DNA from 2 places in the Microbacterium endophyticum genome. Region 1 is predicted to be linked to the other one. Evidence: riboswitches for the same ligand, from Rfam matches in the RefSeq annotation. Region 1 holds a riboswitch; the other holds the start of a gene.
The links. A riboswitch is a leader RNA that binds a small molecule or an ion and turns the genes downstream of it on or off. The one in region 1 is predicted to bind thiamine pyrophosphate.
Positions count from the first base shown of each region.

Region 2: it holds a riboswitch for thiamine pyrophosphate, as region 1 does, so the genes downstream of both, thiM (hydroxyethylthiazole kinase) here and G6N83_RS08145 (ECF transporter S component) in region 1, are expected to answer to the same signal.

Region 1 is NZ_CP049255.1:1,742,556-1,750,319, reverse strand. Features, by position in the region: gene G6N83_RS08165 (SDR family oxidoreductase) at 1-580, opposite strand, end outside; gene G6N83_RS08160 (enoyl-CoA hydratase/isomerase family protein) at 597-1,358, opposite strand; gene G6N83_RS08155 (energy-coupling factor transporter transmembrane component T family protein) at 1,659-2,447, opposite strand; gene G6N83_RS08150 (ABC transporter ATP-binding protein) at 2,444-3,910, opposite strand; gene G6N83_RS08145 (ECF transporter S component) at 3,907-4,539, opposite strand; TPP riboswitch at 4,533-4,641, opposite strand; gene G6N83_RS08140 (D-alanyl-D-alanine carboxypeptidase family protein) at 4,677-6,104, shown strand; gene G6N83_RS08135 (TIGR03618 family F420-dependent PPOX class oxidoreductase) at 6,114-6,491, opposite strand; gene G6N83_RS08130 (J domain-containing protein) at 6,518-7,450, opposite strand; gene G6N83_RS08125 (hypothetical protein) at 7,522-7,764, opposite strand, start outside.
Region 2 is NZ_CP049255.1:314,641-322,404, reverse strand. Features, by position in the region: gene G6N83_RS01580 (Fic family protein) at 1-322, shown strand, start outside; gene G6N83_RS01575 (DUF1801 domain-containing protein) at 415-846, opposite strand; gene G6N83_RS01570 (YigZ family protein) at 1,028-1,684, opposite strand; gene G6N83_RS01565 (hypothetical protein) at 1,780-2,193, shown strand; gene G6N83_RS01560 (RNA-binding S4 domain-containing protein) at 2,217-2,444, opposite strand; gene G6N83_RS01555 (arsenic resistance protein) at 2,441-3,424, opposite strand; partial or broken gene G6N83_RS01550 (NAD(P)/FAD-dependent oxidoreductase) at 3,418-4,535, opposite strand; TPP riboswitch at 4,671-4,762, shown strand; gene thiM (hydroxyethylthiazole kinase) at 4,754-5,563, shown strand; gene thiE (thiamine phosphate synthase) at 5,560-6,213, shown strand; gene G6N83_RS01535 (bifunctional hydroxymethylpyrimidine kinase/phosphomethylpyrimidine kinase) at 6,210-7,682, shown strand; gene G6N83_RS01530 (carbohydrate kinase family protein) at 7,760-7,764, opposite strand, start outside.

The DNA of each region.
Region 1 (7,764 bases):
TGTTTGCGGCGATGCCGTCTGCTGCAAACTCGGCCCCGATCCCGAGCGTTGCCATCGTCATGCCGTATTTCGCAAGCGTGTACCCGGTGTGGGAACCGAGCCACCGCGGCGTGATGTTGAGCGGCGGTGAGAGCGACAGAATGTGGGGGTTCGGGGCATCCTTCAACATCGGAATCGCCGCCCGCGAGAGCAGAAACGTGCCACGAACGTTGACGTCTTGCATGAGGTCGTACTTTTTCGGCGAGAGCTCGAGGGTGCGAGAGAGATCGATCGCGCTCGCATTGTTGATCACGGCGTCGATACGACCGAATTCGCCCTGCGTCTTCATGACGGCCTCGGTGATGTCATCTTCGTTCCGCACGTCACCGACGAGCGGAAGTGCACGCCCGCCCGCCTCCTCGATGAGCGCCGCAGCAGTGTGCACGGTGCCTTCGAGCTTCGGGTGGGGCGTATCGGTCTTGGCGAGAATCGCAATGTTTGCGCCGTCGCGGGCGGCCCGCAGCGCAATGGCGAGCCCGATGCCGCGGCTGCCGCCCGACATCAAAATGGTGTGGCCGGCGAGCGGCTTGTCATAGGTCATAGCGTCTTCTCTCGTCTCAGCGGGCTGAAGCTTTAGCGAAGGCGGCAACACGTGCCTTCGCCTGGTCGGTGTCGAAGGCAGCGCCGATCGTGGCAGCCTCATCGGAAAGGTTTACCTCGAAGTCGCGGCCGGCGCCCGAGCGGACGAGTCGCTTGGCCTGCCCGTACGCGCCCGTCGCACCAGCCAGCCAGAACGCGGCGATCTCTTCAGCCCGCGCCGCCGGGTCGGGGGCGACTTCTGCAATGAGCCCCCACTCGAGCGCTTCGGCGGCGGTGAGCGTGCGGTCTTGCAGGAGCAACTGCAGCGCCCGACGCTCGCCGATCGCCGCCGGCAGCAACGTAGAAACGCCGAGATCGGGAGTCAGGCCGATGTTGGCGTAACGGCTCACAAACCTGGCGTTCTCAGCGGCCACGATGTAATCGGCCGAGAGCATCAGGCCGAGTCCGCCGCCCGCAACGGCACCCTGAACGACAGCGACCATCGGGATATGTGACTCGACGAAAGCGCGAATGCCGTCGTGGATGACGTGCGCGGCATCCGTCACGGCATCACCGGCTGCCCCAGAGGTCGACATTGCGATCACATCGCCGCCGGCGCAAAAAGCGGGGCCAGCGGCATCGAGCACGATGGCACCCACCGACTCATCGGTTGTGACGGCTCGAGCAACATCGCGCCAGCGCGCACCCATATCGAAGTCCATCGCGTTCAGCCGGTCGGGACGATTGAACGTCACACGAGCAAGCCCCTCGGTCACCGAGACGAGAATCGAATCGCTCACGAGTTCTCCTTCGAACATCGTGCCCTCCGCAAATGAAGTGGCATCGGGTTTCAGCCTATGCGGAACCCGGACCCACTCGCGAGCGCGAGCTTCATCCGCTCGAGACATCCGCCGCGTGTGGTGCCGGCATCCGCGCCGCGGCATCTGCCCCGCCTGAACCCCGCTGCCTGCACTAACTCAGGCAGAATCAGCAGATTTCGCACATCGCGACGACTCAGCCCCGTGTTCTGCCTGAGTTAGTGCAGGGGGAGCAGGGTAGCGGCGGCGGGCGGCGGCGGGCGAGCAGGTCAGAGAGCTACGTCAGCTGAGGCCGAGGATGAAGTTCCAGGTGCCCGCGGCGACCGCCGCAGCAACGGATGCCGCAGCCACACCGGCAGCGATCAGCACGAGGCCGAGATCCGCGGGGTGGAGGCGCGACGGCCGCGCCCAGGTGCGTTGGGCGTGGGCGCCGAAGCCGCGAGCTTCCATTGCTGTCGCAAGCTTTGTGCCTCGCCGAATGGCCAAGACAAACAGGGCAAATGACTGCCCCATGAACCTCCGAATGCGGCCGGTGTCGGCGACGCCTCGCGCCCGTCGCGAGAGCGAAAGCTCCCGCCAGTCCTCGATCAACAGCCCCACTAGGCGCAGGCCCGCGAGTGCTCCGAGCACGAAACGCGCGGGCAGTCTCAGTATCTGGGCGAGAGCGTCGGCGAGATCGGTCGGGTCGGTTGTCATGAACAGCACGATGCTCGGCACAGCAATCGCGAGAACGCGCAAGACAATCGCCAGCGCCAGCGAGATCGATCCTTCGCTGATGCGCAGCAGGCCGAATTCGACGTAGATCTGACCGTCGGGCCGACCATAAAGCACCGTCGCGGCACCCGCGATCACCGCACCGAGCGCAATGGGCCAGGTCCTCAGCCACAGCGCGCGAGCGGGTATACGGCACAGCGGAAGAAGCAAGAGCGTCGCCACGAGACTCACCCCTGCCGACACGGCATCGATCGACAGCAGCAGCGTCAAGGAAATCACCATGGCGGCGGCAAGTTTGGCGATCGGGTTTCGCCGCGAAAGTGGACTCGCCGACAGATCGAGTTCGAGCAGACTCATGCCGCCGCTCCCACGAGGGGGTATTCGGCGTCGGCAATCGCGTCGACGAGCATCCGATCGTGCGTCACCATCACGACGGCGGTTCCCTCGTGACGGACGTCATCGATGAGCCCCGCGAGCTCTCGCCACGTGCGCGCATCCTGGCCGTACGTGGGTTCGTCGAGCACCAGCATCCGCGGTCGGGTCGCAAGCGTCGCTGCGACCGTGAGCCTTCGTTTTTCGCCGCCCGAGAGCGTATATGGGTTTACCGCAGCGAGGTGGGTCAGACGCAGCCGGTCGAGCAGGTCGTCTACCCGGGTAGTGATTTCGGTGGCATCCAGCCCGAGCGCTCGCGGACCAACTTCGAGCTCAGCCCGCACCCGAGTCGTCAGAAGTTGATGCTCGGGGCTCTGAAACACAGTGCCGATTCGGGTGAGCAAGTCACGCGCACTCCATCGCAGCGGGTCGGCACCGCGACCCGCGCGAAGCGGCTCGTCGGCAAGAACCCGACCGGATGCCGCGGGCAACAGCCCCGCGAGAGTAAGCGCGAGTGTCGATTTTCCGGCGCCATTGTCGCCGGTGATGGCAAGCACCCGACCCGCTGTCACACTGAGATCAATTCCGGATGCCACGACCTCGGCCGACCGCGCGCCGAACGCGCGTCGCCCCACCGCGAGGCTCTCTCCGCGAAGCAGCACCTCGGATGACGCCGAGCATCCACCTTTTCGCTCAAATCCGACGTGCGCACCGGGCAGCCACACGCCGGCCGCGGCCAGCTCCGCCGCTTGCTCACGAAACACCGCCTCGGGGCTGCCGTCGGCGAGCACGCCGCCGCCCGCGGCGAGCACGATCACGCGATCAACGGCGTCAGCCCACAGCTCGACTCGATGCTCAACGACAACGAGAGTTGCCCCCGTGCGGTCTGCGGCCGACAGCACCGCATCGCGCACAGCGACAGCTCCCGGCGGGTCAAGGTTCGCCGTCGGCTCGTCAAGCAGCAGCAGTCCCGGGCGCATCGCGAGAATGCCCGCCAGTGCGAGGCGCTGTTTTTGCCCGCCGGATAGGTGCGAGGTCGAGTGATCGAGCGGCACGCTGAGCCCCACAGCGTCGAGCGACTCCTCGACTCGCGGCCAAATCTCGCCCGCTGGCACACCGAGGTTTTCGCACGCGAACGCCACGTCGTCGCCCACACGAGCAAGAATGACCTGAGCATCCGGGTCTTGCAGCACGAGGCCGGCGCGTCCCCGCACTCGTGCTGGCTGCTCGCCGTCGACGAGAAGGTCACCTGTGGCCTCACCGTCTTCAGCGTCGCCGAGTACGCCGGCAAGTCCTCGCAGGAGCGTACTTTTGCCGGCCCCACTGGCCCCGAGCAGCAGGATGCGCTGCCCGGGAACCAGATCGAGATCGAGATCTTGCACCGCCCACCGGCGGCGGCCAGCGTGTCGCCACCCCCACCCGCGGGCGACGACCCGCGCGCCACTCACGCCGCGTCGACTGGTTCCGGCTCGCGCGAGCGCGCTTCGCGCCCCGAAGCGAACCGGTCAAGCGCGCCCGTTGCGGCGAGCGCCCGGGCGATGACCCACGACAACAGACCGGCGATCAGGATGCCAGACACAACCGCCGACACGAAGTACACGGCGCGCGCTTCGAACGCGAGTGCTGCAACCGACGAGAAGCTCGTGTCCATGAGCGCGACGGCAATTCCTGCGAGCGCACCGGAGGTGAGTGCTCCGAGCAGCCGCCAGTTGGCATAGAGGAACAGTGCGAATCCGAGCTCGGCCGCGAGGCCCTGCACGACGCCCCACACGAGCGTCAGAAAAGCCCACTGAGTGCCGAGTGCCATAGAAACAACCGCCGCGACAACTTCGGCGTAGAAAGCTGCGCCGGGCTTTCGAATGATGAGGCCGCCAAGAACACCGGCAAAGAGCCAACCACCGGCAAGCAGACCCGAGAGTCCCGGCGTAAACGCCAGCGCGGTGTCGAGCGCCGGCCAGGCGAGGCCCCACAACCAGAAGATGACGCCCGCCGCGACACCGATCACGCTGGCGACGACGATATCGACGACTCTCCAGCTGAAGCGGTTCGAGGTGGATGAAGACGTGGACGTGTGCATCGTTACTCCCTTCCTGCGCCGGCATGACCCGGATCAGGTTCGACGGTCGAAGCGTTTTCGCTTCCTCTCAGCCCGGCACACCGGACTCCCGTGGTTTCAAGGCGAGTATAACCATGTGCTCGCGCTAACGTGGTTTCGTGCCTGACGCCGACGATTCTCCGCCGACGCGACGAGCGATCCGTGAAAAAGAAGAAGTTTCAGCCACTGAAGCTTCGGCTGCGCCCAAACCGCGGCGCGCACTCACATGGGTCGAAGCGTCGCAGCTAGCTGCGGCATCCGGACCGCCGGCGACTCTCGAGGCAGCACCACCGGGCTATTCTCCGGTGCCACCAGCGCTCCTTTCGCGCCCGCCTCGACGATCCCCGTTTCGCCCCGGCGTCATCTTTCCGATCTTCATCGTGCTCGCTCTGATCGCGACGTATGCGGGCACGACCCTGCTTTGGCCGTTGACCGCCATCGAGCCGCAAGCGACCAGCACCACTCTGCAGCCGGTCTCAGCAGAAGTTGCTTCGCCGACCTGGCCGGAAACCGGGGCCGCCGCTGTCTCGGTCTCAGGCATCGACGGCACGTTGGCGTCGACCGACAACACAACGTCGATCGCAAGTATCACCAAGCTGGTGACGGCCCTTCTGATACTCGACAAGGCACCACTGAGTCTCGGTGAGCAGGGACCGGATTTCGCTTTCACCTCCAACGACGCCAGCACCTACTGGTCGTACCTGGCGAATGGTGAATCGGCCCTCGACGTGCCCGTCGGCGGCACACTCACCGAGTATCAAATGCTGCAGGGAATGCTCATCGGCTCGGCCAACAATTACGCCGATCGACTCGTCGCAACCTATTGGCCAACGGATGCCGTATACGCCAAGGCCGCGAATTCCTGGCTAGACCTGCACGGGATTTCAGGCATCACGATTGTGGGCCCCTCGGGTATTGATTCGGGCAATACCGCAAGCCCGGGAGCCCTAATCCCCTTGGCGACTCGTGCTCTCGCCGACCCGGTGATCGCCGAAATCGTGCGCACAGTTTCGGTGGACCTGCCCGGCGCCGGACTCGTCACAAATACCAACGAGCTTCTGGCAGACCCCGGCGTCATCGGGCTGAAGACGGGAACCCTTGAGGGCTACAACCTGCTGGCGGCAAAAGAGATCACCGTCGACGACATCACGGTTCGGTTGTATGCCGCGACCCTCGATCAGCCCGACAGCGACACCCGCAGCGCGGTCACGCGCGGACTGTTTGATCAACTCGAGAGTGAACTGCAGCCCGCTCCGTCGATCACCGCTGGCACCGTTGCGGGTCACGTCGACACGGTGTGGGGCGAGAGTGTCGACCTCCTCACCGACGCTGATGCGACGGTGGTGCTGTGGAACGGCGGCACTGCTGAGACGGCTACGAGCCTCGACCTCGCCGACAACCGCGACGCGGGCGACGAAGTCGGCACTGTCACAGTGACGGGGCCTCTCAATTCGGCTGTCGTGAACGTGGAACTCGCTGACGACATCGAAGGTCCAACCCCGCTGTGGCGTCTTACCCACCCGCTTGAGCTGTTCGGGCTGAGATAACCGAGCGCGTCACGCCTTGAACTGCGCAGAGCCCAAAACTCGTTCCACGGTGATCTCCAAAACGACGCGTTCCGGATTCTCTCGCGGTTGCCGATAGCGCTCGGCGTAAAGGGAAACCGCCAACGCGACCTCGTCGCGGTCATCGAGCACTCGAGCGGGACCTTCGAAGCTGATCCATCGCCCACCGTCGACAGTGTTGACGCTCGCACGCCCCGACCGCTCCGCATTCAAGAACTTCTGCGAGCCGCGGGATCCGATAACCCGCACGATGCCATCTCGGTACGTGACTCCTACCGGAACCGAGTGGATTCGGTTACCTCGCCCCAGCGTCGAAAGCGTAGCGAGGTGATATTCGGCGAGAAACTCGCGGGCAGCATCAGTGATCACGAGTCAAGCCTCCCAGGTTCTTCGGCTTAGACGTACGTCACTGTCTGATCGAGCCGGGTCCGCACATCGAACACCTCGTTGCCACCGATGTCGCGAGCACCGCTCACACCACGCCTCAGCACCGTACTGAGGGCGCTTCGAGCGACAACGACAACCGGCATCCCACGGATCTTTCCAAGCTCTGTGATTGCCTGTGCCACATCTTCATCGGGCAACACGACAATCGCGCCGCTGAACCGAACCCGGGCCGCGCGCGCAACGACGCGCATGCGGCCGAGGAGCTCGGTAATTGGAGCACCAGGAATATGGGGCCCCGTGATTTCGCCGCGGCGAAATCCCACCGGGCCGCCGAAGTCTTCAGATAACACTCCGTAGAGTCCGCTCGGCCCGAGTACAACGTGATCGAGCTTGTCGTCGGGGTTTGATCCGCGGCCGGCGGCAGCCACGTCATGCCACACGGTGTAACCCATGCCGAGATCGGCGACGATTCGCGCCGAGGCTTCCTCGGCGAGCGCATCCGCGAGCAAGCGCCGCACGTCGAGCGGCGCCGACCGGACGAGCTGGGGATCGTAGGGATCTTCAAGGTCAACGCCGCGGCCGGCCCATTCCCGCATGAGGGTCAAGTAGCGCTCGCGACGCCACCCACCCGGCTGGCCATGAGAACGTGCGCGTGGGCGGGTGTCGGGTCGCGCTGTGGGTGCTCGCCAGCCGGAGGTAGCAGTGGCATCCGGCGCGGTAGCTGGTGCACCGCGACCCCGATCGTACGCAGCACGCGCTTCGGGGGTACCGATGAGTTCCCACGCTCGCTGCACCTGCACGAAGACGGCCGCGTCGCCGCCCGTGTCGGGGTGGGTTTCGCGCAGCTTGGCGCGATATGCCCGACGAAGCTCATCCTCGGAAATATCGGTCGCGACCCCGAGCACGTCATAGGGCGAAGCCGAGAGTGGACTGTCGAACACACCGTCTCCCCTCGTTCACACAGCGTCATCCAGGCTATCTCGCTCAGGTACGCACCGGCTGCACGCGCAGACTATGTGGTGTCTGGCCGCTTCTCGTTGCGCCTGGCGAACGCTGCGGAGCTTCTACTCGACAGTGCAAGCAGAATCAGGATGTCGAGAGCCACCGACGGAAGGGTTCCGGTGACGGCTATCTCTTGTCCGTTGAACCACCAGCCTGCGAACGAGGTAGAAATCGACGCGACCGAGAACACAAGCACGATGACGCGTGGCCCGTTCCACCCCCGCAAGATCATGAAGCCGAGCATTGCTTCGGC
Region 2 (7,764 bases), 1.4 Mb from region 1:
CCCGGCCTACATCGCGCTCGATTTACGGACCTCTATCGAAACTATCCAGTATCGATGGGATCACACCGAGGACTGGACACCGCGCGAACTCGGCGTCGCTGTGCATGCTGAGTGCGTGCGAATCCACCCATTCACTGATGGGAACGGCCGGAGCACCCGCCTATATGCAGATCTGACGTTCCTCGCTGCCCAGGAGTCGGAGGACGTCGAGATGTACGACTGGTCGATCGACAAGAAGTCGTACGTTGCACTGCTCCGTGAGTATGACATCAATCGTGACCCCAAGCCGCTCGCGGCCTTCATTCCCACTTACAAGCTCTAGCGCCGTGATCTCTCATCGCCGGTGATCAGGACTGTACGGTGCAGGTCAAGACGACGCCAATCCGTGCATCAGACCCTTTTACAGCGAGACGACTATTTTCGGTCGCGCGGGTCGTCCTCGCGCGACCACGCGATCTCAATGAGGCGGCGTAGTACGTCCTCGTCAATGTCCTCAAGTTTTTTGACGTAGACGCAACCCGCGCCCTCAACGTACGTTCCGAGCTGGGGAAGCAACTTCGCACCCTCGGGCAGGTCCTTCAACCCGTATATCGACAGGCTTGCTTTGCGTGGGGAGAAACCCGTCTTCGGCCAGTCGCCGTGCGTGCGCGGATTGACCGGTGAGACATAGTGGTAGCTGCCATAGCCGATGATCGACGGCCCCCACATCACTGCATCCGCACCGGTGGCCTTTCGGAATATCTCCGCAAGTCGCAGCCCGTCCTCCTTGCGTTTCGCAGGGGTCACTTGCGCCAAGAACGCATTCACCTCTGCGCCAGTGGGAACTGTGTTGGTCGCGGTGGCCATGCGGTGATCATCCCACCCTCCGGGAGCCGGGGCTAGGGCTCAACCGTGTCGTCCCGCGTGTCCTGGCCACGCAAGGTTTCAGCGATGCAGGCGGCATCGCATTCGACCTATGTCACCGGGCGGCGCAGATCGACCGCACGGCCACGGGCTCTAGTCGCGCGGGCCCCGTATTCGGCGCTCTCTAGCGGTCGCTCGCGGGCACGTCGACGATGCGTTCCGCTCCGAGCTGTGGTGCGATCTCTCCCGCGGATGCGGCGGCAATCGCATCGTGTAGTCCTGCCAGCGCGCTCGCCGGAGCCCAGACATCGAGAGTCGCGTGCGCGGCGTAGCTGGGCGCGCCCAAGGTTGCGCCGGCTTGACCCGCCCAGCTGCGAAGCAAGTTCTCGATGCGCCCCGCGTCGGCATGGGGAACCTCGATGCGCACCTGTGTGAGTGCGACGCGATGCACGAGTGACGCCGCGTCGAGTGCTTCTGACACGGCGGTCGAGTACGCGCGGACGAGTCCGCCCGCTCCGAGCTTGACGCCTCCGAAGTAGCGTGTGACGACGGCCACGAGGTCGGTCAGCTCGCGGCGGCGCAGCACTTCTAGCATCGGGATGCCCGCGGTGCCCGACGGTTCGCCATCGTCTGAGGATCGCGCCTGGTCGGCGGTGAGGCCCAGCACCATGGCGGTGCAGTGGTGTCGCGCATCCCAATGCCGTTTGCGCACAGCGGCAATGACGGCTTCGGCTTCCTCGACCGATGTGACCGGCTCGATGCGGGCGATGAACCGCGACTTGCGGATGACGATCTCCTGCTCCACTCCGGCCGCGATGGTGGAAGGGTAGGAAAGCGGCATCCCCTTGAGAGTAGTCGCCCTGCCTACCCGGCTGCTTCGACGATGGCATCCCTCGGGGCATAGACGTAGTTGGGCTAGGTTGCTACGTTCAGGCCGTGAGAATCATTGTTGCTTCCCTTGCAGCATCCGCCCTGGTCTTGTCGTTGGCGGGGTGCGCCGCTTCGCTGTCCAACTCGTTGGAAGAGCGAGGTATCGAGGGCACCTGGGTCGGGTCGAACGTCGGTTATGAAAGCGGCGAGTATCAAGACCGTGAGGTGCGTCTCATCATCGACCAATCGACCGGAACAACTTTTTCGGGCGAGAAGGCCTGGCGTGAGGTGGATGGCGAGTGGAGCGACCCCGAACCGTTTGCCGGAAACATCGTTGATTCGACAGAGTTTCACGCCACAGATTTCGATGGGTACATCATCGGAAAAGTTGTGTCTTCGACATCCATTCAGGCCACCTATCTTGAGTCAGGTGAAGACAGTGGAGCCTTCGCGTTAGACCTCGAGAAGGTCACAGAATGAGTAGCGCAGGGAGCTAGGCCGCCTCAGAACCGAACGCGCACCGTGCGGTCTTCGAATGTGACGAGGTCGCCCCCGTGTAGCTTGCGCCCGCGGCGACGGTCTACCTCGCCGTTCACAGTGACGTACCCGTCGATGATGACCTCTTTGGCATTGCCGCCAGAGTCGAGCAGGCCCGAGAGCTTCAGGAACTGTCCGAGGCGGATGACGTCTCCCTCGACGGGAATGTCTTCGATCGGATCGGGTGATGTCATCCTTGAATGCTAACCGCTGCTCGTGGATGGCGGCGAGCGCGTTGCAGTAGCTGGGTGATGACCGTCAGATGGGGGAATTCGATCAGCATTCCCAGAATGATCGCCGCGTGCACCACCGGCTGGTCAGGCAGAGCGATCGTCGTGAGCGCGAGCATCAGCGGGGCGTTCCGCGCAGACGTTGTCATCGTGAGCAGCGCGTGCTCGGCGTAGCGGAGCCGGAACAATCGAGCCACGCCCTCGCCGATCACGAAGATGGCTACAAAAAACAGGAAGACCACAACCAATACCCCGGCGAACCGTGCTGGGGCGGCGAGGATCGTTCCGACATTGCCGGCGAAAATCACGAGGATCACCGCAGCAATGACCAACGGCATGCTCCGATCTGTCGTTGCCAGAATTTGTTCCCGTCGCTCGGCAGGAGCGATGAGGTGCAGCGCGATGCGCGCGGCGACGCCGATCGCCGCGGGCAGGACGAACCACGTCAGCAATGTCGTGGCTGTTTCGCCCATCGTCGACTCCACGTGCTGGCCGGCGAACAGGGCAAGCCAGAGGGGATATAAGGCCAGTTGCAGAACCATCTGCAGAGGAATGAGCGCTGCTCCCGTGGTGGTGTCTCCGCCAGCGAGGCGTGTGAAGCCAAGGAACCAATCGGTGCAGGGCGCGAGGCAGTAAATCAACACTCCCAGGCGGAGTGCATCGTCGGGCAAGAGCGCAGTAAGCGTGAAAGCGACGAACGGGATGACGAGAAAATTCATACCGATCGCAAGCAGCATTGTCTGCGGGGCGCGGCGCAAAGCGGAAAGCCCGTCCAGGCGCAGCGTGAAAAATAGAGCGCCGACCAAGACCAGGATCAGCGGGTCTGTGAATTCGGCGACCAGGCCTGCTGTGCCGGGCGCGAAAGACCCGAGGAGGCTTCCGCCGACAATCGCAGCGAGAAACAGCGCCGTAGCGAGTCCGCCTCGGGGGATTTGCTCTAGCACGCGCACTCCACACCGCAGCAGGAGAGATCATCGGTGAGCATGCCGGCAGCACGCCACGCCTCTAGCGCACCGGTGTCTTTCTCCGCCCGTTCTCCGATGACTCTCGCAATGTGCGCGAAGCGCTGACGGAACTTGTAGACGAAACAGAACTTCAATCCGCCATGCCGGATTGCGGGGCCTGACAGGAAGAGCCCGGGTGTGAGCGTGGACTGGTCATCCTCGTCGAGTTCGGGCCACCCGTCGGGGCGCAGTGAGAATAGACCCTCGACGGGACCGAGACCGGGGCCGTAGCCGGTCGCGGCGATCGGGCGCGAATCGGTGCGAACCGATGCTCCGCTATCCAAGCGAACCACCCATTTCGTGCCGTCTTTCTTGATAGCAGCGGCGTGTGCGTCAACGAGGGTGAGCCGTCCGGTACTCCCTGCTGCGCTTAAGCGCGTACGGGAGCGAGGCGCGAGGCGAAAGGATGGGTCCGAACCGGTGCCGGCGTCCCAGGGCGTGGAAGCGTCGACGACTGTGACATGAGCTCCGCGTTCTACGTGGTGACACGCGATATCTATGCCTGACTCGTAACCTCCGATTACGAGCACTCGACCGTCGCGCGGCTCCCATGCCGCAGGCTCGCGTGCTCCATCGGCGAAACTGCTGCCGGAGAGACGTGGTTGCAGTGGCTGGCCGAATTCTCCGCCCGCCCACACGAGCGAGCGAGCGAGTGTGGTGCCGCCCGCGTGCTGCACCTCGAAGTCGTGCTCGCGGGGGTGACCGCGGTGACTTCGACGTCAGAGAGAATCGGGACGCGAAAGTGCGCTGCGACGCTGCGCAGGTACTTCGCGTACTGTGCGCCAGTTGGATATTCCACGCCCAGGCTGAAGGCTGGAGATGTTTCGGGGTGAACGGCATTGAGATCCGTTGCCCCGAACCCATTGCCGGTGAAAGACGGCGTAAGGAAGGTCTGTTCAGTTGGCCAGTCGAGAAAGGTCTGTCCGATTTGGCCCCGCTCCAGCACGCCGAACGTGAGGTTTTCGACTGCGGCGAGAGCCAGGGCGGTGCCGATGCCTGCGGGGCCCGCACCGACCACGAGTGCGTCAAGAGTCTTGGGTTCGTGCGACATGAACTCACCATCTAATTGAGAAGCGTTCTCAATAGATTATGTGACCATGGCTCGAAGCGACGAATCCTGTGTCGCGGCACCAACTGCGCTCCGCGTGCGAAGCATCCGCTTTCATCGGTATGGTCTGGAGTACACACAAGTGACACGGGGTGCCCTGCGGGGCTGAGATGACACCCGTTGAACCTGATCTAGTTCGTACTAGCGAAGGGATGTCGCGCATGCTGCGCACGCCAAAAAACCTGACCGATTTCACCTGTTCAGCACTCGACGAGGTGCGGGATCATGCACCGCTCGTGCAGTGCATCACCAATAGCGTGGTGGTGAACTTCACCGCCAACGCTTTGCTCGCTCTCGGGGCATCCGCTGCGATGGTCGACATCCCTGACGAAGCGGGGCCGTTTGCGAGGGTCGCATCGGGACTTCTCGTCAACCTCGGCACGCCCGCAGCCGAGTCGCGAGAAGCGATGCTTGAAGCCGTTGCCGCGGCGAACGATGCCAAGACGCCCTGGGTGCTCGACCCGGTTGCAGTCGGTTCGCTGCCGGTGCGGACTCCACTCGGGTACACGCTGAGGGATCTTCGCCCGAGCATCGTGCGCGGAAATGCGTCAGAGATCATCGCGGCAATGGGTTCGGGCTCCGGTGGGCGCGGAGTTGATGCATCTGACGGGGTTGATGAGGCAGAACCTGTCGCGCGAGCGCTCGCCGCGAAGACCGGGCGCGTTGTTGCCATTTCGGGGCCGGTCGACGTTGTGACCGATGGTCGGGATACCATCCGCATCGCGAACGGAGACGCACTGCTCACAAAGGTCACCGGTGGCGGCTGTGCGCTGGGAGCGGTCATGGCCGCATTCGCCGCAGTTGATGACGACAGGCTCGCAACGACCGTTGCCGCCGCCACGGTTTATACCGTCGCGGCGGAACTGGCAGCATCACGCTCCGTTGGGCCTGGCAGTTTCGCGGCGAACTTTCTCGACGCGCTCGCCGCAGTCGATGCAGATGACATCCGTCGGATGGCGGCGATCGCGTGAACATCGATCTCTCGCTCTATCTCGTGACAGATGCCAAGATCGCGACGGATGCCGGTCACGACCTCATCGAGTTGATGCACACGGCGGCACGACACGGTGTGACGACGGTGCAAGTGCGAGAAAAGGATGCCTCGCCCCGGCGGTTTCTTGAGACGGTGCTGCGTATCTCCGAGACTCTTCCGCCGCACGTATCGCTTCTCGTCAACGACCGAATTGACGTGTATCTCGCTGCTCGCGCTGCGGGTGCCCGGGTTGCGGGCGTGCACGTGGGGCAGTCTGATCTGCCGGTAGCTGCCGTCCGCGAAATGATTGGGCCCGACGCGGTGCTGGGGCTTAGCGCATCGACCGAAGAACAGCTGCGGGCTGCGGCATCCGGTGCGGGAAACGTGAACTACGTCGGTATTGGTGCGCTGCATGCCACCGCGACGAAGAAAGACGCGCCACCCTCGCTGGGGATAGTGCGATTCGCTCAGCTCGTGGCGGCGAGCGCGTTGCCCGCGGTCGCAATCGGCGGGGTCACGCGCCACGACCTGGCCGGATTGCGCCGAGCGGGCGCCGCCGGCGCTGCGGTTGTGTCGGCAGTGTGCGCTGCGCCCGACCCGGGAGTTGCAGCGTTGGAGCTCCGCCAAGCCTGGGAGTCGGCGGCATGAGTGGCGTGCCGCGGGTGCTGAGCATCGCAGGTACCGACCCAACCGGCGGCGCGGGCATTCAAGCCGATCTCAAGAGCATCGCAGCCAACGGTGGCTACGGTATGGCCGTTGTGACGGCTCTCGTTGCTCAAAATACGCAGGGGGTGCGCTCGGTGCACGTGCCGCCGACCCAGTTTCTTGCGGAGCAGCTCGACGCGGTTTCGGACGATGTCGTGATCGATTCGGTAAAAATCGGGATGCTCGCCAATACCGAGGTGATCGCGACAGTCAAAGCCTGGCTTGATCGCGTGCGACCGCCGGTCATTGTGCTCGACCCGGTGATGGTGGCAACGAGCGGTGATCGCCTGCTTGACCGCGACGCTGAGCAGGCGCTCCGCGACCTTGCGTCTCGTGTCGACCTGGTAACCCCCAACATTCCGGAGCTTGCGATACTCGCAGAAGAGCCGACCGCGTGCGATTGGAACGCGGTCATTGGCCAGGCAAAGCGCGTTGCTGCGCGACTCGGAGTGCGTGTACTCGCCAAGGGCGGTCATCTCGGAGGGGAGGAGCTCCCTGACGCACTCATCGACGCCCGCGGCCACGTCATCGAGTTTCCCGGTGAGCGCATCGAGACGACCAACACGCACGGCACGGGGTGCTCGCTCTCGTCGGCGATTGCGACCCGGTACGCCGCGACCGGTGATTGGGCGAGTGCGACGGGGGAGTCGAAGCGGTGGCTGGGCGAGAGCATCCGTCATGGTTCTTCACTTGAGGTCGGTTCAGGCAATGGCCCCGTGAGCCACTTCGCGGGGCTGTGGGAGCGCGGTGGCATCGTGACGCGACCGACGCCCGGCGAAGTGATCACCGACTGGTGGGAGTACATTCGCGACCTGCGCGAGAGCATCGACGACGTGCCGTTCGTGAGAGCGCTCGGCGACGGCACTCTCGATCAAGACGCATTCGTTTGGTACCTAAAGCAAGACGCCCTCTATCTGCGTGATTACTCTCGAGCGCTCGCCGAGGCCAGCAGGCTTGCTCCCACGGGCGACGAGCAGGCATTTTGGGCGGCGAGCGCCCACGGTGCGGTTGCCACCGAGATGCAGTTGCACGAGAGCTGGATACCCGCCGACGCGCTGGGGGAGACGTACCCGAGCGCCGTGACGAGCGGATACCTCAACCACCTGCTCGCGACATCGGCTCGCGGTGACTACGCGGTGTTGATCGCAGCGTTGCTGCCGTGCTTTTGGCTCTATCAAGATGTGGGGACACGACTGCATCCGCATTCTCACGCGGAGCATCGGTATCGCACCTGGCTCGATACCTACGCTGACGATGCATTTGCGGCGGCGACCGAGAGGGCAATGATGATCGTGGCAGGAGCCGCGGCGCATGCCGACGAGACGACTCGAGCCCGGATGCGGGAGGCCTTTCGTGCGTCTGCAGCGCATGAACTCGCGTTCTTCGCGGCGCCGTACGAGATATGGGTGTGACGGTGTCGTCGTGATCTTCGGATTGAACGGCCACACCGATCTAGTACCCGGGAGCCTCATCTCAATAGAGAGCGCAGCTATC